Regions from separate parts of the Variovorax sp. EBFNA2 genome, predicted to be linked through region 2. Evidence: riboswitches for the same ligand, from Rfam matches in the RefSeq annotation. Region 2 holds a riboswitch; each other region holds the start of a gene.
The links. A riboswitch is a leader RNA that binds a small molecule or an ion and turns the genes downstream of it on or off. The one in region 2 is predicted to bind glycine.
Positions count from the first base shown of each region.

Region 1: another riboswitch for glycine. It lies ahead of RZE79_RS03435 (D-amino acid dehydrogenase); the one in region 2 lies ahead of RZE79_RS24205 (ABC transporter substrate-binding protein).
Region 3: another riboswitch for glycine. It lies ahead of gcvT (glycine cleavage system aminomethyltransferase GcvT); the one in region 2 lies ahead of RZE79_RS24205 (ABC transporter substrate-binding protein).

Region 1 covers NZ_CP138496.1:773,481-778,877, forward strand. The annotation lists gene RZE79_RS03430 (FIST C-terminal domain-containing protein) at 1-487, shown strand, start outside; gene RZE79_RS03435 (D-amino acid dehydrogenase) at 507-1,808, opposite strand; glycine riboswitch at 1,900-2,006, opposite strand; glycine riboswitch at 2,051-2,140, opposite strand; gene rfbB (dTDP-glucose 4,6-dehydratase) at 2,259-3,338, shown strand; gene rfbD (dTDP-4-dehydrorhamnose reductase) at 3,335-4,225, shown strand; gene rfbA (glucose-1-phosphate thymidylyltransferase RfbA) at 4,268-5,155, shown strand; gene rfbC (dTDP-4-dehydrorhamnose 3,5-epimerase) at 5,152-5,397, shown strand, end outside.
Region 2 covers NZ_CP138496.1:5,152,793-5,158,189, reverse strand. The annotation lists gene RZE79_RS24210 (NADP-dependent isocitrate dehydrogenase) at 1-1,908, opposite strand, end outside; glycine riboswitch at 2,175-2,299, shown strand; gene RZE79_RS24205 (ABC transporter substrate-binding protein) at 2,441-4,024, shown strand; gene RZE79_RS24200 (ABC transporter permease) at 4,047-4,988, shown strand; gene RZE79_RS24195 (ABC transporter permease) at 5,009-5,397, shown strand, end outside.
Region 3 covers NZ_CP138496.1:2,568,186-2,573,582, reverse strand. The annotation lists gene RZE79_RS12000 (hypothetical protein) at 1-400, shown strand, start outside; gene RZE79_RS11995 (hypothetical protein) at 497-1,033, shown strand; gene RZE79_RS11990 (N-acetylmuramoyl-L-alanine amidase) at 1,128-1,805, shown strand; glycine riboswitch at 1,855-1,945, shown strand; glycine riboswitch at 1,958-2,062, shown strand; gene gcvT (glycine cleavage system aminomethyltransferase GcvT) at 2,110-3,285, shown strand; gene gcvH (glycine cleavage system protein GcvH) at 3,357-3,728, shown strand; gene gcvP (aminomethyl-transferring glycine dehydrogenase) at 3,789-5,397, shown strand, end outside.

The DNA.
Region 1 (5,397 bases), 2.1 Mb from region 2:
GGCCGACGCGGGCAGCGACGGCCTGCGCCGCACCGGCGACCTGGGTGCCGACGTGCTGGTGCGCCACATCATCGGCCTCGATCCGACGCGCCGCGGCATCGCGATTGCCGACAACGCCGAAGCCGGCATGCGGCTGAGTTTCTGCCGCCGCAACGCGCAGGCGGCACGCGCCGACCTGATGCGCATCTGCGCCGAGATCCGCGAAGAGCTCGAGCCCGAAGAGCAGACGCTGGCCACCGCACGCGCCGTGGCGGCCGGCGAAGCCGAAGCCGCGCCGCATCCCGCGCGCCGCATCGCGGGCGCGGTGTACGTGAGCTGCTCGGGCCGCGGCGGTCCGCACTTCGGCGCACCGGGCGCCGAGCTGCAGATCGTGCGGCATGCGCTGGGCGACGTGCCGCTGGTCGGCTTCTTCGCCGCCGGCGAAATCGCGCGCCACCACCTGTACGGCTACACCGGCGTGCTGACGGTGTTCACTGCGCCGGACTGAGGTCCGGCGCCGGTCGCGTTCAGGCCGGCTGCAGTGCGCGTGGCGTTGGGGCCGGCATGCCGGCGAACGCGAAGTCGACCTCGGGTGCGAGCCCGCTCACGATGCGCGCGATCGACTTGCCCGAGCCGCAGGCGTGCGTCCATCCGAGCGTGCCGTGGCCCGTGTTGAGGAACAGGTTCGGCAGCTTGGTCTTGCCGATCAGCGGCACGTTGCTCGGCGTGGCCGGGCGCAGGCCGGTCCAGAACTGCGCGCGCTCGGTGTCGCCGGCGCCGGGGAAGAGTTCTTCGACGCGCCGCACGATGGCTTCGCAGCGCACGCGGTTCAGGTCGCGGTCGTAGCCGTTGAGTTCGGCCGTGCCGGCGATCCGCAGGCGGTCGCCCGATTCGGATGTGTAGCGCGAGAACACCAGCTTGTATTCGTCGTCGGTGAGCGAGACCTGGTGCGCCTTCGATGCGTCCTTCACGGGCAGCGTCACCGAGTAGCCCTTGGCCGGGTAGATCGGCAGGCGGATGCCCAGCGGCGCGGCGTACAGCGGGCTCAGCGAACCCATCGCGAGCACGAACGCATCGCCGCGGATGCGCTGGAAGCGGCCTTCGTTGTCGGTGGCCTCGATGTGGTCGATGCTGCCGCCGGCTTCGCGCAGCGCCGTCACGGTGTGGCTCATGAGGAACTTCACGCCGGCCGCTTCGGCCAGCTTCACGAGTTCGCGCGCGAAGCGGTTGGCGTCGCCCGATTCGTCTTCGGCGGTGTACGTGGCGCCGGCGAGTTGCGGGCGGATGTGGGCGAGGGCGGGTTCGATCTTGACGGCCTCGTCGGCCGAGATCACCAGGCGCTCGCAGCCCAGGGCGCGCATCTGCTCGGAAGGCTTGAGCGCGCCGTCGAATTCTTTCTGCGTCGTATAAAAGTGCAGGATGCCTTGCGTGCGCTGGTCATAGCTCAGGCCGGTGTCTCGACGCAATTGCTGCAACATTTCCCGGCTGTATGTACCGAGACGCACGATCTGTTCGATGTTGTGGCGGGTGCGCGCGGGGGTGCATTCACGCAAAAACTGCAGGCCCCAGAGCCACTGGCGCATGTCGGCGCGGATGCGAAAGAGCAGCGGCGCATCTTCCTTGCCGAGCCATTGCAGCACCTTCAGCGGCGCGCTCGGATTGGCCCACGGTTCGGCATGGCTGACCGAGATCTGGCCGCCGTTGGCGAAGCTGGTTTCGGCGGCCGGGGTGGCCTGCCGGTCGATCACGGTCACCTCGTGACCGAGTTGCTGGAGGTAGTAGGCCGACGTCACGCCGAGCAGGCCGGCGCCGAGAACGATCACACGCATTGCAAGTACCTTTGAGTTTGCAGCGCTTGAACGGCGGGCGTGGAGTGCTATTGAATGAATAGCAAGCAACCGGACGACCGCTGTCCAAGTTGCCGCTCCCCCTGTCCTCGGTACCTGAGAGATTCACCCTGCTGCACCCGCAGCGGGTTTGCTCCTTCGGTGCGCCACATGGCGTGGCGGCTCTCCAGACGGCTGTATCGATGAGTGCAGTACTGACCCCTTGCCGATGTTCCTTGTTTGCACCTGGAACTTCGTCGGGCCGACCTGAGCGTTTATGGGAGTTTGCGCCTTCGGTAGGGCCTCCGTGAGGCCCGCTCTCCTGCAATTGTTGGGGATTGTAGACGGGGCCTCTGACCGGGCCAAGTCCTGTACATAGGCACGTCACGCCGATGGGATAATTGACTGTTAATTTCGCGTAAAGCAAACTTTTTTCTACAGGCGGGGGACTTCATGATCCTGGTTACCGGCGGCGCAGGCTTCATTGGCGCCAATTTCGTGCTCGACTGGATCGCGCAGGGCGACGAGCCCGTCGTGAACCTCGACAAGCTGACCTACGCAGGCAACCTCGAGACCCTCGCGTCGCTCAAGGGCAACGCGAACCACGTCTTCGTGCAAGGCGACATCGGTGACAGCGCACTGCTCGATCGCCTGCTGGCCGAGCACAAACCCCGCGCAGTCGTGAACTTTGCCGCGGAATCGCACGTCGATCGCTCGATCCACGGCCCCGAAGACTTCGTGCAGACCAACGTGCTCGGCACCTTCCGCCTGCTTGAATCGGTGCGCGGTTACTGGAATGCGCTGCCGGCCGACCAGAAGGCGGCCTTTCGCTTCCTGCACGTGTCGACCGACGAGGTCTACGGCTCGCTCTCCAAGACCGACCCGGCCTTCACCGAAGAGAACAAGTACGAGCCCAACAGCCCGTACTCGGCCAGCAAGGCCGCCAGCGACCACCTCGTGCGCGCCTGGCACCACACCTACGGCCTGCCGGTGGTCACCACCAACTGCTCGAACAACTACGGCCCGTTCCACTTCCCCGAGAAGCTGATCCCGCTGATGATCGTCAACGCACTGGCCGGCAAGAACCTGCCCGTGTACGGCGACGGCATGCAGGTGCGCGACTGGCTCTACGTGAAGGACCACTGCAGCGCCATCCGCCGCGTGCTCGAAGCCGGCCGGCTTGGTGAAACCTACAACGTCGGCGGCTGGAACGAGAAGCCCAACATCGAGATCGTCAACACCGTGTGTGCGCTGCTCGACGAGCTGAGCCCGCGCGCCGACGGCAAGCCGTACAAGGAACAGATCACCTACGTCACGGACCGCCCGGGCCATGACCGCCGCTACGCCATCGATGCACGCAAGCTCGAGGCCGAGCTTGGCTGGAAGCCCGCCGAGACCTTCGACACCGGTATTCGCAAGACCGTCGAGTGGTACCTCGCGAACGGCGAGTGGGTGCGCAACGTGCAAAGCGGCGCATACCGCGAGTGGGTCGAAAAGCAATACGACGCCACGACGGCGAAGGCCGGCGCATGAAGCTGCTGCTGCTTGGCAAGGGCGGACAGGTCGGCTGGGAGCTGCAGCGCAGCCTCGCGCCGCTCGGCGAACTGGTCGCGCTGGATTTCGACAGCACCGACTTCCACGCCGACTTCAGCCGTCCCGAGCAGCTGGCCGAGACGGTGCGGGCCGTGCGTCCTGACGTCATCGTCAATGCCGCCGCGCACACCGCCGTCGACAAGGCCGAAAGCGAGCCCGACTTTGCGCGCAAGCTCAACGCCACCTCGCCCGGCGTGGTGGCCGAGGCCGCGCAGCAGATCGGCGCGCTGATGGTGCATTACTCCACCGACTACGTTTTCGACGGCAGTGGCACCAAGCCCTGGAAGGAAGACGACGCGACCGGCCCGCTCAGCGTGTACGGCCAGACCAAGCTCGAAGGCGAGCAACTGGTCGCCAAGCATTGCGCGAAGCACCTGATCTTCCGCACGAGTTGGGTCTACGCCGCACGCGGCGGCAACTTCGCCAAGACCATGCTGCGCCTGGCCAAGGAGCGCGACAAGCTCACGGTCATTGACGACCAGTTCGGCGCACCGACCGGCGCGGAGTTGCTGGCCGACATCACGGCGCACGCCATCCGCGCCACGCTGCAAGACCCGACCAAGGCCGGGCTGTACCACGCCATTGCAGGCGGCGAGACCAGCTGGCATGGCTACGCGCGCTTCGTGCTCGAGATGGCCCAGCAGGCTGGCGTCGAACTCAAGGCCGGCCCGCAGGCCGTGGAAGCCGTGCCCACCAGCGCCTTCCCGACACCCGCGGCGCGCCCGCACAACTCGCGGCTCGACACCACCAAGCTGCAGACCACCTTCGGCCTGCGCCTGCCGCCCTGGCAGGAAGGCGTCGCGCGCATGCTGCGCGAGACGCTCTGACGCCCGACTGATTTTTCCGGCTCCCTACAGAAGAAAACCCCCATGACGCAACGCAAAGGCATCATCCTCGCCGGTGGCTCCGGCACCCGCCTGCACCCGGCCACGCTCGCCATGAGCAAGCAGCTCCTGCCGGTGTACGACAAGCCGATGATCTATTACCCGCTGAGCACCCTGATGCTCGGCGGCATGCGCGACATCCTGATCATCAGCACGCCGCAGGACACGCCGCGCTTCCAGCAGCTGCTGGGTGATGGCAGCCAGTGGGGCATGAACCTGCAGTACGCGGTGCAACCGAGTCCCGATGGGCTGGCGCAGGCTTTCATCATCGGTGAGAAGTTCGTGGGCAATTCGCCGAGCGCGCTGGTGTTGGGGGACAACATCTTCTATGGGCATGACCTGGTGCATCTGCTGTCGGACGCCGATACGAAGCAGAGCGGTGCGACCGTGTTCGCGTACCACGTGCACGACCCCGAGCGCTACGGCGTGGTGGCCTTCGATGCCAGCGGCAAGGCCAGCAGCATCGAAGAGAAGCCCGTCAAGCCCAAGAGCAGCTATGCCGTGACGGGTCTGTACTTCTACGACAACCAGGTGGTCGACATCGCGAAGGCGGTGAAACCCAGCGAGCGCGGCGAGTTGGAAATCACGGCGGTCAATCAGGCGTATCTGGACCTCAACCAGCTCAATGTGCAGATCATGCAGCGCGGCTATGCGTGGCTGGATACGGGTACGCATGAAAGCCTGCTCGAAGCGGGGCAGTTCATTGCGACGCTGGAGCATCGGCAGGGGCTGAAGATTGCGTGCCCTGAAGAGATTGCTTGGCGCAATGGCTTCATCGATCGCGAACAGCTTGAGAAGCTGGCCGCACCGTTGCAGAAGAACGGTTACGGCAAGTACCTGAACCATTTGCTGGCTGAACAGGTGCGCTCGTGAATGTCATCCAAACCGAGATTCCCGACGTTTTGATCATCGAGCCGAAAGTCTTCGGCGATGCCAGAGGGTTTTTCTACGAGAGCTTCAATCAGCGTGCCTTCGAAGAAGCGGTCGGGTCGAAGGTTGACTTCGTTCAAGACAACCACTCAAGGTCGTCCAAGGGCGTGCTGCGGGGTTTGCACTATCAGGTCCAGCAAGCCCAAGGAAAGTTGGTGCGTGCGGTGCGAGGCGCGGTGTTCGAC
Region 2 (5,397 bases):
GAGCGTCTTGGACAGGATCTTGGCTTGCGCGTTGCCGGTCTTCAGGCCCAGGTCTTCCAGGCTCACGGCCAGCGCGAGGAATTCGCCGAGCGAATCCCAGCGCAGGTGGTTTTCTTCCACCAGCTGCTGCACGTGCTTGGGGGCCGAGCCGCCCGCGCCGGTTTCGTACATGCCGCCGCCGGCCATCAGGGGCACGATCGACAGCATCTTGGCCGAGGTACCCAGTTCCATGATGGGGAACAGGTCGGTCAGGTAGTCGCGCAGGATGTTGCCGGTGGCGCTGATGGTGTCCAGGCCGCGCACGACGCGCTCCAGCGTGTAGCGCATGGCACGCACCTGGCTCATGATCTGGATGTCCAGGCCCGTGGTGTCGTGCTCGTGCAGGTACATCTTGACCTTGGTGATCAGCTGCGCCTCGTGCGGGCGGTAGGCGTCGAGCCAGAACACGACCGGCATGCCGGAGTTGCGTGCGCGGTTGACGGCCAGCTTCACCCAGTCGCGAATGGCGGCGTCCTTGACCTGGCACATGCGCCAGATGTCGCCCTTTTCGACGTCTTCGCTCATCAGCACTTCGCCGGTGTCCAGGTCGGTGATGTTGGCCACGCCGTCTTCGGCGATCTCGAAGGTCTTGTCATGCGAGCCGTACTCTTCGGCCTTCTGGGCCATGAGGCCGACGTTGGGCACGGTGCCCATGGTCTTGGGGTCGAAGGCGCCGTGCCACTTGCAGAAGTTGATGATCTCCTGGTAGATGCGGGCGAAGGTCGATTCGGGCATCACGGCCTTGACGTCCTTCAGGCGGCCGTCGGCGCCCCACATCTTGCCGCCGTTGCGGATCATGGCGGGCATCGAGGCGTCCACGATCACGTCGTTGGGCGAGTGGAAGTTGGTGATGCCCTTGGCCGAGTCGACCATGGCCAGCTCGGGGCGGCCTTCGTGGCAGGCGTGCAGGTCGCGCTTGATCTCGTCCTGCGTGCTCTGGGGCAGCGTGGCGATCTTGTTGTACAGGTCGACCATGCCGTTGTTGACGTTGATGCCCAGCTCGTCGAACAGCTTGCCGTGTTTCTCGAAGGCTTCCTTGTAGAAGATCTTCACGCAGTGGCCGAACACGATGGGGTGCGAGACCTTCATCATGGTCGCCTTGACGTGCAGCGAGAACATGACGCCGGTCTTGTGCGCGTCTTCGATTTCCTTTTCATAGAAGGCCAGCAGGGCCTTCTTGCTCATGAACATCGAGTCGATGATTTCGCGGTCGAGCAGGGCGACCTTGGGCTTGAGCACGATGGTCTTGCCGCTCTTGGTGATCAGCTCCATCTTGACGTTGCGCGCGCGGTCCAGGGTCATGGACTTTTCGCCGTGATAGAAGTCGCCGCCGTGCATGTGCGAGACGTGCGAGCGCGAGGCCTGGCTCCACTCGGCCATGCTGTGCGGGTTCTTGCGGGCGTATTCCTTCACGGCGCGGGGCGCGCGGCGGTCGGAGTTGCCTTCGCGCAGCACGGGGTTCACGGCGCTGCCGGTGCACTTGTTGTAGCGCGCGCGGATGTCCTTGTCCTCGTCCGAGGTCGGGTTCTCCGGATAGTCGGGAATCTTGTAGCCCTTGCCCTGCAGTTCCTTGATGGCCGACTTGAGCTGCGACACCGAGGCGCTGATGTTGGGCAGCTTGATGATGTTGGCGTCAGGCCGCAGCGTGAGCTTGCCCAGTTCGGCCAGGTTGTCGGGCACCTTCTGGTCGTCGCTCAGGAACTCGGGGAACTCGCCCAGGATGCGGGCGGCCACCGAGATGTCGCTCGTCGTCACGTTGATGCCGGCCGGCGCGGTGAAGGCGCGCACGATGGGCAGGAAGGCGTAGGTCGCCAGCAGCGGCGCCTCGTCGGTGAGGGTGTAGACGATGGTGGGTTGCTTCGTGCTCATGCGCTTGCTTCCGTAGGTTCTGGGTTGTCGAGAGGGCTGAAATTTCATTGGGCGAAATGGACTTTCGCCGGAGCCCCCCATTGTCGCCCGGTCGGGCCGGGGCGCTGTCGGAGAAACCCCGATGACCCCGCTGCCGCGGCCCATGCCACCCCGTGGCACGCAAACTGCTTTGAAGAAAGCATCCAGGAGAAATGCCTAGCTCGATGCGTCGAGCTGGTGCATTACCGAAGGCGATAGCCCATAACGCTCAGGTCCCAAGACTGGATTTTTCTAACGCTGGAGAGCGCTGACCGGCCCCCTTGCAGGGGATCGAGGGCAGCCGCCGAAGGGGCAAGCCCTCGCGATGTGCGTGCAGGGTGAATCTCTCAGGCAAAAGGACAGCAGGGGCACGCCGCGCGATGCGCGCGGTGTGTCCGTGTTCGCTCCGGAGCCTTTCATTTTCATGACCTGTTTCCCGCACCGCCGCACGACGCCCGCGCCCCCGGCGTTGCCCGCGCGCGCGCCCCTCTTTTTTCAACCGGAGAACTGACCCATGCTGAAGACACGACAACTGAAAGCCCTGTTCGCAGGCGCCTTGCTGGCCGCGGCAGCGGCCTCCTCCTTCGCGCAGGACACCGGTAAGGTGCTGCGCCTCGTGCCGCAGTCCGACCTGAAGATCCTCGACCCGATCTGGACCACTGCCTTCGTCACGCGCAACCACGGCTACATGGTCTACGACACGCTCTTCGGCGTGGACGCCCAGGGCAAGGTGCTCCCGCAGATGGTCGACAAGTACACGACCAGCGCCGACGGCAAGACCTGGACCTTCACGCTGCGCAAGGGCCTGGCCTTCCATGACGGCAAGCCCGTCACCTCGGAAGACGTGCTCGCCTCGCTCAAGCGATGGGGCCAGCGCGACGGGCTGGGCCAGAAGATGTTCACTGCCCTGGACAAGACCGAGGCGGTCGATGCCAACAGCTTCAGGTTCGTCTTCAAGGAGCCCTTCGGCATGGTGCTCGACGCGCTGAGCAAGCCGTCGTCGAACCCGCCCTTCATCATGCCGGCGCGCGTGGCCGCCACGCCGGCCGACAAGCAGATCGACGACGCCACCGGCTCTGGCCCCTACATCTTCAAGAAGGACGAATACCGCCCCGGCGAAAAGATCGTCTACCTGAAGAACACCAGGTACGTGCCGCGCGCCGAGGCGCCGTCGGGCACGGCCGGTGGCAAGAACGTGTACGTCGACCGCATGGAGTGGATCGTCCTGAAGGACGCACAAACGCAGGCCAATGCGCTGGCCAACGGCGAGGTCGACATGATCGAGTGGGTGCCCTCCGAGCAGTACACCGCGCTCAAGAACAACCCCGCCATCACGCTCGACAGCCCCGTGTCGAAGGGCTCGTTCGCGCTGCACCTGAACCACCTGATTCCGCCCTTCGACAACCCGAAGATCGCGCAGGCCGCCTTCATGGCCATCAACCAGGAGGCGCTGATGCGCGCCCAGCTGGTGCACAAGGAGCTGTACAACGGCTGCGCGTCCATCTACCCCTGCGGCTCGGCCTTCGCCTCCGACAAGACCGGCTACTTCACCGGCAAGCCGCAGTTCGAAAAGGCCAAGGCGCTGCTCAAGGAGGCAGGCTATGACGGCAAGCCCGTGGTGCTGATGTACCCGGCCGATTTCGCGGTGCTCAACAAGTTTCCACCGGTGATGGCGCAACTGCTCAAGCAGGCCGGCTTCAACGTCGACATGCAGTCGATGGACTGGCCCACGCTGGTCACGCGCCGCGCCAAGAAAGACCCGGTTGCCAACGGCGGCTGGAACCTGTTCATCACCGGCTGGGGCATTGCCGACAACATGAACCCGATGTTCTTCGCGCCGCTCACGGGCAATGGCGAGAAGGGCTGGTTCGGCTGGGCCACCGACGACAAGCTGGAGCAGCTCAAGTCCGACTTCCTTGCCAGCAGCGACGAACCCCAACGCAAGGAGCTGGCCACCGCCATCCAGCAGCGCGTGTACGACACCGGCATCTACGCACCCATCGGCGAGTACAAGCCGCTCACGGCCTACCGCAAGGGCGTGGTGAGCGGCGTGGTGCGCTCGCCGGTCGCCGTGTTCTGGAACCTGAAGAAGAACTGACGCGGCCGGACCGGGAGTCACCATGCTGCTCTTTCTTGCACGCCGCATTCTCTCGACCGTGCCGGTGCTCGTCATCGTCGCGCTCATCGTGTTCCTGATGCTGCGGCTCGCGCCCGGCGACCCGGCTGCCGCCATCGTGGGCGACAGCGGCACCAGCGAGAACATCGCCAAGGTGCGCGAGCAGCTGGGGCTCAACCAGTCGCTGCCCGTGCAGTTCTTCCACTGGAGTGCACAACTGCTGCAGGGCAACCTCGGTGAGTCGTACTTCATGAAGAAGACGGTGGTGGAGCTGATCGGCCAGCGCATCGAAGCCACGGTGTCGCTCGCGGCCGTGACGCTGGTGGCCACCATCCTCATCGCGGTGCCGCTCGGCGTGCTCGCGGCGTGGCGCCACGGCGGCTGGCTCGACCGCATGCTGATGGGCTTCTCGGTCATGGGCTTTTCGATCCCCGCGTTCGTGATCGGCTACGTGCTCATCTGGATCTTTGCGCTGCACCTGCAGTGGCTGCCGGTGCAGGGTTACCAGCGACTGAGCCAGGGGCCTTTGCTGTGGCTCAAGCACCTGATCCTGCCGTCGATCACGCTGTCGATCATCTACGTGGCGCTGATCGCGCGCGTCACGCGTGCGGCCGTGGCCGAGGCGATGACCGAGGACTACATCCGCACCGCGCGCGCCAAGGGCATCTCCGAGACGCGGCTGCTGATGCGCCACGCGCTCGCCAACGCGGCCATTCCCATCGTCACGGTCATCGGCATCGGCATCGCGCTCCTGATCGGTGGCGTGGTGGTCACCGAAACCGTGTTCGCCATTCCGGGACTCGGGCAGCTCACGGTCGACGCGGTGCTGTCGCGCGACTTTCCGCTGATCCAGGGCATCACGCTGTTCTTTTCCGTCATCTACGTGCTCATCAATCTGCTGATCGACCTGAGCTACCTGGTGTTCGATCCCCGCATCCGGTACTGAACGAAGTGAACGAAAACACCATGACCGATTCGACCCTTTCCATGTCGGCCGCCACCGGCGCTGCAGCAGCAGTGGCGCCGGACATCGCCATCGAGCCGCTGGCACCGCAGAAACGCCGCTCGCTGCTCCAACGCATCCTGGCCGATTGGTCGGTGCGCGCAGGCGGCAGCGTGCTGCTGCTGCTCGTGCTGATGTCGCTGGCCGCGCCGTGGCTCGGCACCATCGACCCCACGGCCATCGACCCCGGCAGCGGCAACCTCATGCCCGGCACGCGCGGCGAGTTCAACAGCCTGGCCGGCGACACCTTCGAGCATCTGTTCGTGATGGGCACCGACAGCCTGGGGCGCGACATCTGGAGCCGCACGCTGTACGGCGCGCGCGTGTCGCTCACGGTGGGCGTGGCCGTGGC
Region 3 (5,397 bases), 2.6 Mb from region 2:
CGCCGCGCCTGTGCCGTCGTCGGCGGCAGCACCCGTCGTCGCCGCGAGCCCCGTCGCCCATCTCGCTGAAGTGGAAGCCGCGGTGCGCGCCTGGGCGGCGGCCTGGTCCGCGCGCGATGTCGAGCGCTACCTCGCCGCCTATGCGCCCGACTTCACCCCCGCGCGCGGCCAGACCCGCGAACGCTGGGAGGCCGACCGGCGCGCCCGCATCACGGGCAAGTCGCGCATCAGCGTGGGCATCGAGGGGCTGGTGATCAGCATCCAGGGCACGTCGGCCAGCGCGGAGTTCCGGCAGGTCTATCGCGCCGATGCGCTGACCGAAACCGACCGCAAGACGCTCGAGCTGCAACGCATGGGCACGCGCTGGCTGATCCGCAAGGAAAACAGCGCGGGCAACTGATCCGCGCCGCCATTTCCCTGTAAGGCAAATGGTTCACGAAGGTGTCACCACTTGCAACGATGCTGCAGCCTTCGACCTCCGAAAGCTGTGGCTGCCATGTTCCCCACCAAGACCGAGAAGGCCCGCGACGAACTCCAGGCCGGGCAGCGCACGCTCAGCCAGCGTGAGCGCGCCCTGCTGCTCATGGCCGACGGGCGGCGCTCGCTGACCGACTTCAGTCCGCTCTTCCCGAGCCGCGGCGAGGCCGAGCAGGCGATCCAGGGCCTGATGCAGCGCGGCTACCTCCAGGACGCGCGGCCGGTGCCGGTCCAACCGCCGCCCGTTCCCACGTCCGCTCCGACCGCCGAGCCGATCCAGGTCGCCACCTCGGCCGACAGCTTCGACGGCAAGCGCTCGCTGGCCACCACGCGCATGTTCCTGTTCGACATCTGCGAGCGCATGTTCGTGCGCCGCGACCCGCGCTTCGCCAACCAGATGCGCGACGCCCTGCGCGAGGCGCGCGACCGCGAGGCCATGCTGACCATCGCTGCGCTGATGCTCTCCGAGATCGAGAAGGCCGCCGGCCCCGAGCGCGCCGACTCGCTGCGCGAGCGCATCGACAAGCTGCTGCCGCTGGCCGAAACCGTGCACTGAACCTGGCGGCTGCGGGTCGCCATCCCTCAACCAGGGGACGCGGGCCCCCAGGGCTGCTTGCTAGAACCCAACTCCCAAAACAAGGAGGTTCAGCATGCCGAGTCCGAAGAGCTATCACTTCACGCTTCCCAAGTCGAAACGACCGGGCGAAGTCTCCCTCAACGAGCCGTGGTACCCCGGCGTGCAGCCCTACTGGCCGACGTGCACGACGAAGCGATCGGTCGATCCGATCATGGGCATCACCACGGTGGTCATTCACGCAACGGCCGGTGGGTCGTCTGCCGGCGCCATCTCGGTGATGAAAAAGCCGACCGATGCCGCCTCGTTCCACTGGCTGGTTCCCGATGAAGATGAGGACCAGCACGGCGAACTCGTCTGGGCCTGCGTGCCGGAGGCGCTCGCGGCATGGCACGTGCGCAATGCGGCCTCGCATCCCGATGTGAACGACGGCGCCAAGCGCGTCAACCACTGGTCGCTTGGCATCGAGGTCGTGAACAAGCAGGAGCTCGACCCGTTCTCCCCTTGGCAAGTCGAAATCACGGCCCGCATCGTTCGCCATTGCTGGGCCAAGTACCCCAACCTCGCCCACGTGGTCTCGCATGCCAAGCTGGACCCGGACCGCCGCACCGACCCCGGCACCTTGTTCGATTGGGAGCGCTTCAAGCATCTGGTGCTGAATGGCGAGGCCGATGCCATTCCCGTGGCGGTCGCTTCCGCCAAGCCGCTCTCTGAACTGCCGGCGTCCGAGGCGCTGGGGTGCTGCCACACCTGAGGCCCCCACGAGCACTTCGACACCAGCCCCGGCCCCGCGATCCACTACACTCGCCGGGTCAGGAGAGAGCCCCGCATGACGGGGCCGCCGAAGGCGCAGGGGATCCCCGAACGCTCAGGCAAAAGGACTGACAAGACGCCGGCCACCACCGGCGTTTCCTTGCTGGAGAGAGGCCGTGGCATTGCATGCGGCCCACCGAAGGAGCAAACCCCGATCGTGGGGCGAATCTCTCAGGTAAAGCGGACAGCAGGGGTGGCCCGTGGCGTTGCAGCCATGGATTTCGACTGCCCCTTTGGAGTGCCCCGTGGCTGCTTCTTCCGCTTCCTCCGACGCCCAACTTCTCAAGACACCGCTGTACGACCTCCACGTGGAGCTCGGCGCGCGCATGGTGCCTTTCGCCGGCTATTCGATGCCGGTCCAGTACCCCGCCGGCCTGATGGCCGAGCACAAGCACACGCGCGATGCGGCCGGCCTGTTCGACATCTCGCACATGGGCCAGCTGCGCCTCGTCGGCCCCGACGCCGCCGCCGCCTTCGAAACCCTGATGCCCGTCGACGTGGTCGACCTGCCGGCCGGCAAGCAGCGCTACGGTCTGCTGCTGAACGACGAGGGCGGCATCCTCGACGACCTGATGTTCTTCAACGAAGGCCACGGTTCGCTCTTCGTGATCGTCAACGGCGCCTGCAAGGTGGCCGACATCGCCCACATCCAGCAGAAGATCGGCGCGCGCTGCGAGGTGCAGCCCCTGCCCGACCACGCCTTGCTCGCGCTGCAGGGCCCGCAGGCTGCGGCCACGCTGGCGCGCCTGTCGCCCGGCATCGAGCGCTTCGTGTTCATGACGGGCGGCGCGGTGCAGATCGGCGGCATCCCCGCCTTCGTCACCCGCAGCGGCTACACCGGCGAAGACGGCTTCGAGATCTCGGTGGCCGGCAAGGACGCCGACGCCCTCGCCCGCCTGCTGCTCGCGCAGCCCGAAGTGAAGCCTGTCGGCCTGGGCGCGCGCAACTCGCTGCGGCTCGAAGCCGGCCTGTGCCTGTACGGCAACGACATCGACACCACCACCACCCCGGTCGAAGCCTCGCTTAACTGGGCGATCCAGAAGGTGCGCCGCGCCGGCGGTGCGCGCGAAGGCGGCTTTCCGGGCGCGGCCAAGGTGCTGGCCCAACTGGCCGCCGTCGCCTCGGGTGCGGCCGGCCACACCGACCACGAGACGCTCACGCGCAAGCGCGTCGGCCTCGTGGCGCTGGAGCGCATTCCGGTGCGCGACGGCACGCTGCTGCAATCGCTCGAAGGCCAGGACATCGGCACCGTCACCAGCGGCCTGCTCGGCCCCACAGCCGACCGCTGCGTCGCCATGGGCTACGTGGCTGCTGCCTTTGCCGAGCCCGGCACGCGCGTGCAGGCCATCGTGCGCGGCAAGCCGGTGCCGATGGAGGTGTCGACGATGCCTTTCGTGCCGACGCGCTACTACCGCGGCTGACCGCCACTGAACACCGCAGACCCGGCTAGGCTCTGCACCCCGATTCCATTTTTTCCACGAGGAGTTTTTTCATGAGCATCAAATACACCAAGGACCACGAATGGGTGGCGGCTGAAGGCGGCGCCGCCACCGTCGGCATCACCGTGCATGCGCAGGACGCGCTGGGCGACGTGGTGTTCGTCGACCTGCCCGAAGTCGGCAAGACCTTCGCACAGGGCGAGGTCGCCGGTGTGGTCGAGTCGGTGAAGGCCGCCGCCGATGTGTTCATGCCCGTGTCGGGCGAGATCACCGAAGTGAACGAAGCGCTGCGCGCCGACCCGTCGCTGGCCAACAGCGACCCGCTGGCCTCCGGCTGGTTCTTCAAGGTCAAGCTGAGCGAGCCCGCGCAGCTCGACGCCCTGCTCGACGCGGCCACCTACGACAAGTTCGCCGCCGAATCCTGATCCGCTGAACCGCAGCAGTTTCTTCGCACCTTCGTTCCTTCCCCCCGAGCCTTCACCGCCATGCCGATTCCCGCCCTTCCCTCTTTGCAAGAACTAGAGAACGCCGAAGAATTTCTCGCCCGCCACATCGGCATCGATGCAGCGGACGAGGCGCGCATGCTGCCGGTGATCGGCTCGGAAACGCGTGCGGAGCTCATCGACGGCATCGTGCCGGCGGCCATCCGCCGCGCGAAGCCGATGCGCCTGCCCGCGCCGGTGACCGAAGCCGACGCGCTGGCCGAGCTGAAGACGCTGGCGTCGAAGAACAAGGTGTTCAAGAGCTTCATCGGCCAGGGCTACTACGGCACGCACACGCCGGGCGTGATCCTGCGCAACATCCTGGAGAACCCCGCCTGGTACACGGCCTACACGCCCTACCAGGCCGAAATCTCGCAGGGCCGCATGGAAGCCCTGCTCAACTTCCAGACGATGGTGTGCGACCTCACGGGCATGGCCATCGCCAACGCCTCGATGCTCGACGAGGCCACGGCAGCCGCCGAGGCCATGACGCTCGCCAAGCGCAGCGTGAAAAGCAAGAGCAACGTGTTCCTGGTGTCGGGTGATTGCCACCCGCAGACCATCGAGGTCATCAAGACGCGCGCCGCGCCGCTGGGCATCGAAGTCAAGGTGAGCACCGTGTCGGAAACGCTGCCGCACCTGATGGTGAGCGGCGAGTTCTTCGGCGTGCTCGCACAGTACCCCGCCACCACCGGCCACGTGCACGACCTGCGCCCGCTCGCGGGCCACGCACACCAGTGCGACGCCGCCTTCATCGTCGCGGCCGACCTGCTGGCGCTGACTCTCTTGGTCGCCCCCGGCGAGTTCGATGCCGACATCGTCTGCGGCACCACGCAGCGCTTCGGCATGCCGCTGTGCAACGGCGGCCCGCACGCCGCCTACCTGGCCTGCCGCGATTCGTTCAAGCGCTCACTGCCCGGCCGCCTCGTCGGCGTGAGCGTCGACACGCACGGCCAGCCCGCCTACCGCCTCGCGCTGCAGACGCGCGAGCAGCACATCCGCCGCGAGAAAGCCACCTCCAACATCTGCACCGCGCAGGTGCTGCCGGCCGTGGTCGCCAGCATGTACGCCGTGTACCACGGCCCCGACGGCCTCACGCGCATTGCCCAGCGCGTGGCCGTGCTCACCGCCATCCTCGCCAGGGGCCTGTCGCAGATGGGCCGCGAGCCGGTGAACACCACCGCCTTCGACTCGCTGACGATCCGCACCGGCGACGACACGGCCGCGATCATCGAGCGTGCGCAGGCCGGCGGCGTCAACCTGCGCCAGCGCCTGCAGCAGCACCTGGGCATCTCGCTGGACGAAACCACCACGCGCGCCGACATCGAAACCCTGTGGGCGCTGTTCGTGCCCGCCGGCACCGCGATGCCGCGCTTCGACGAACTGGCCGAGAGCACCACGCCGCTGATTCCCGACGACCTGCGTCGCACCAGCGCCTTCCTCACGCACCCGGTGTTCAACACCCACAAGAGCGAAACCGCGATGCTGCGCTACATCCGCAGCCTGTCGGACAAGGACCTCGCACTCGACCGCAGCATGATCCCGCTGGGCAGCTGCACCATGAAGCTCAACGCGACCAGCGAGATGATCCCCATCACCTGGCCCGAGTTCG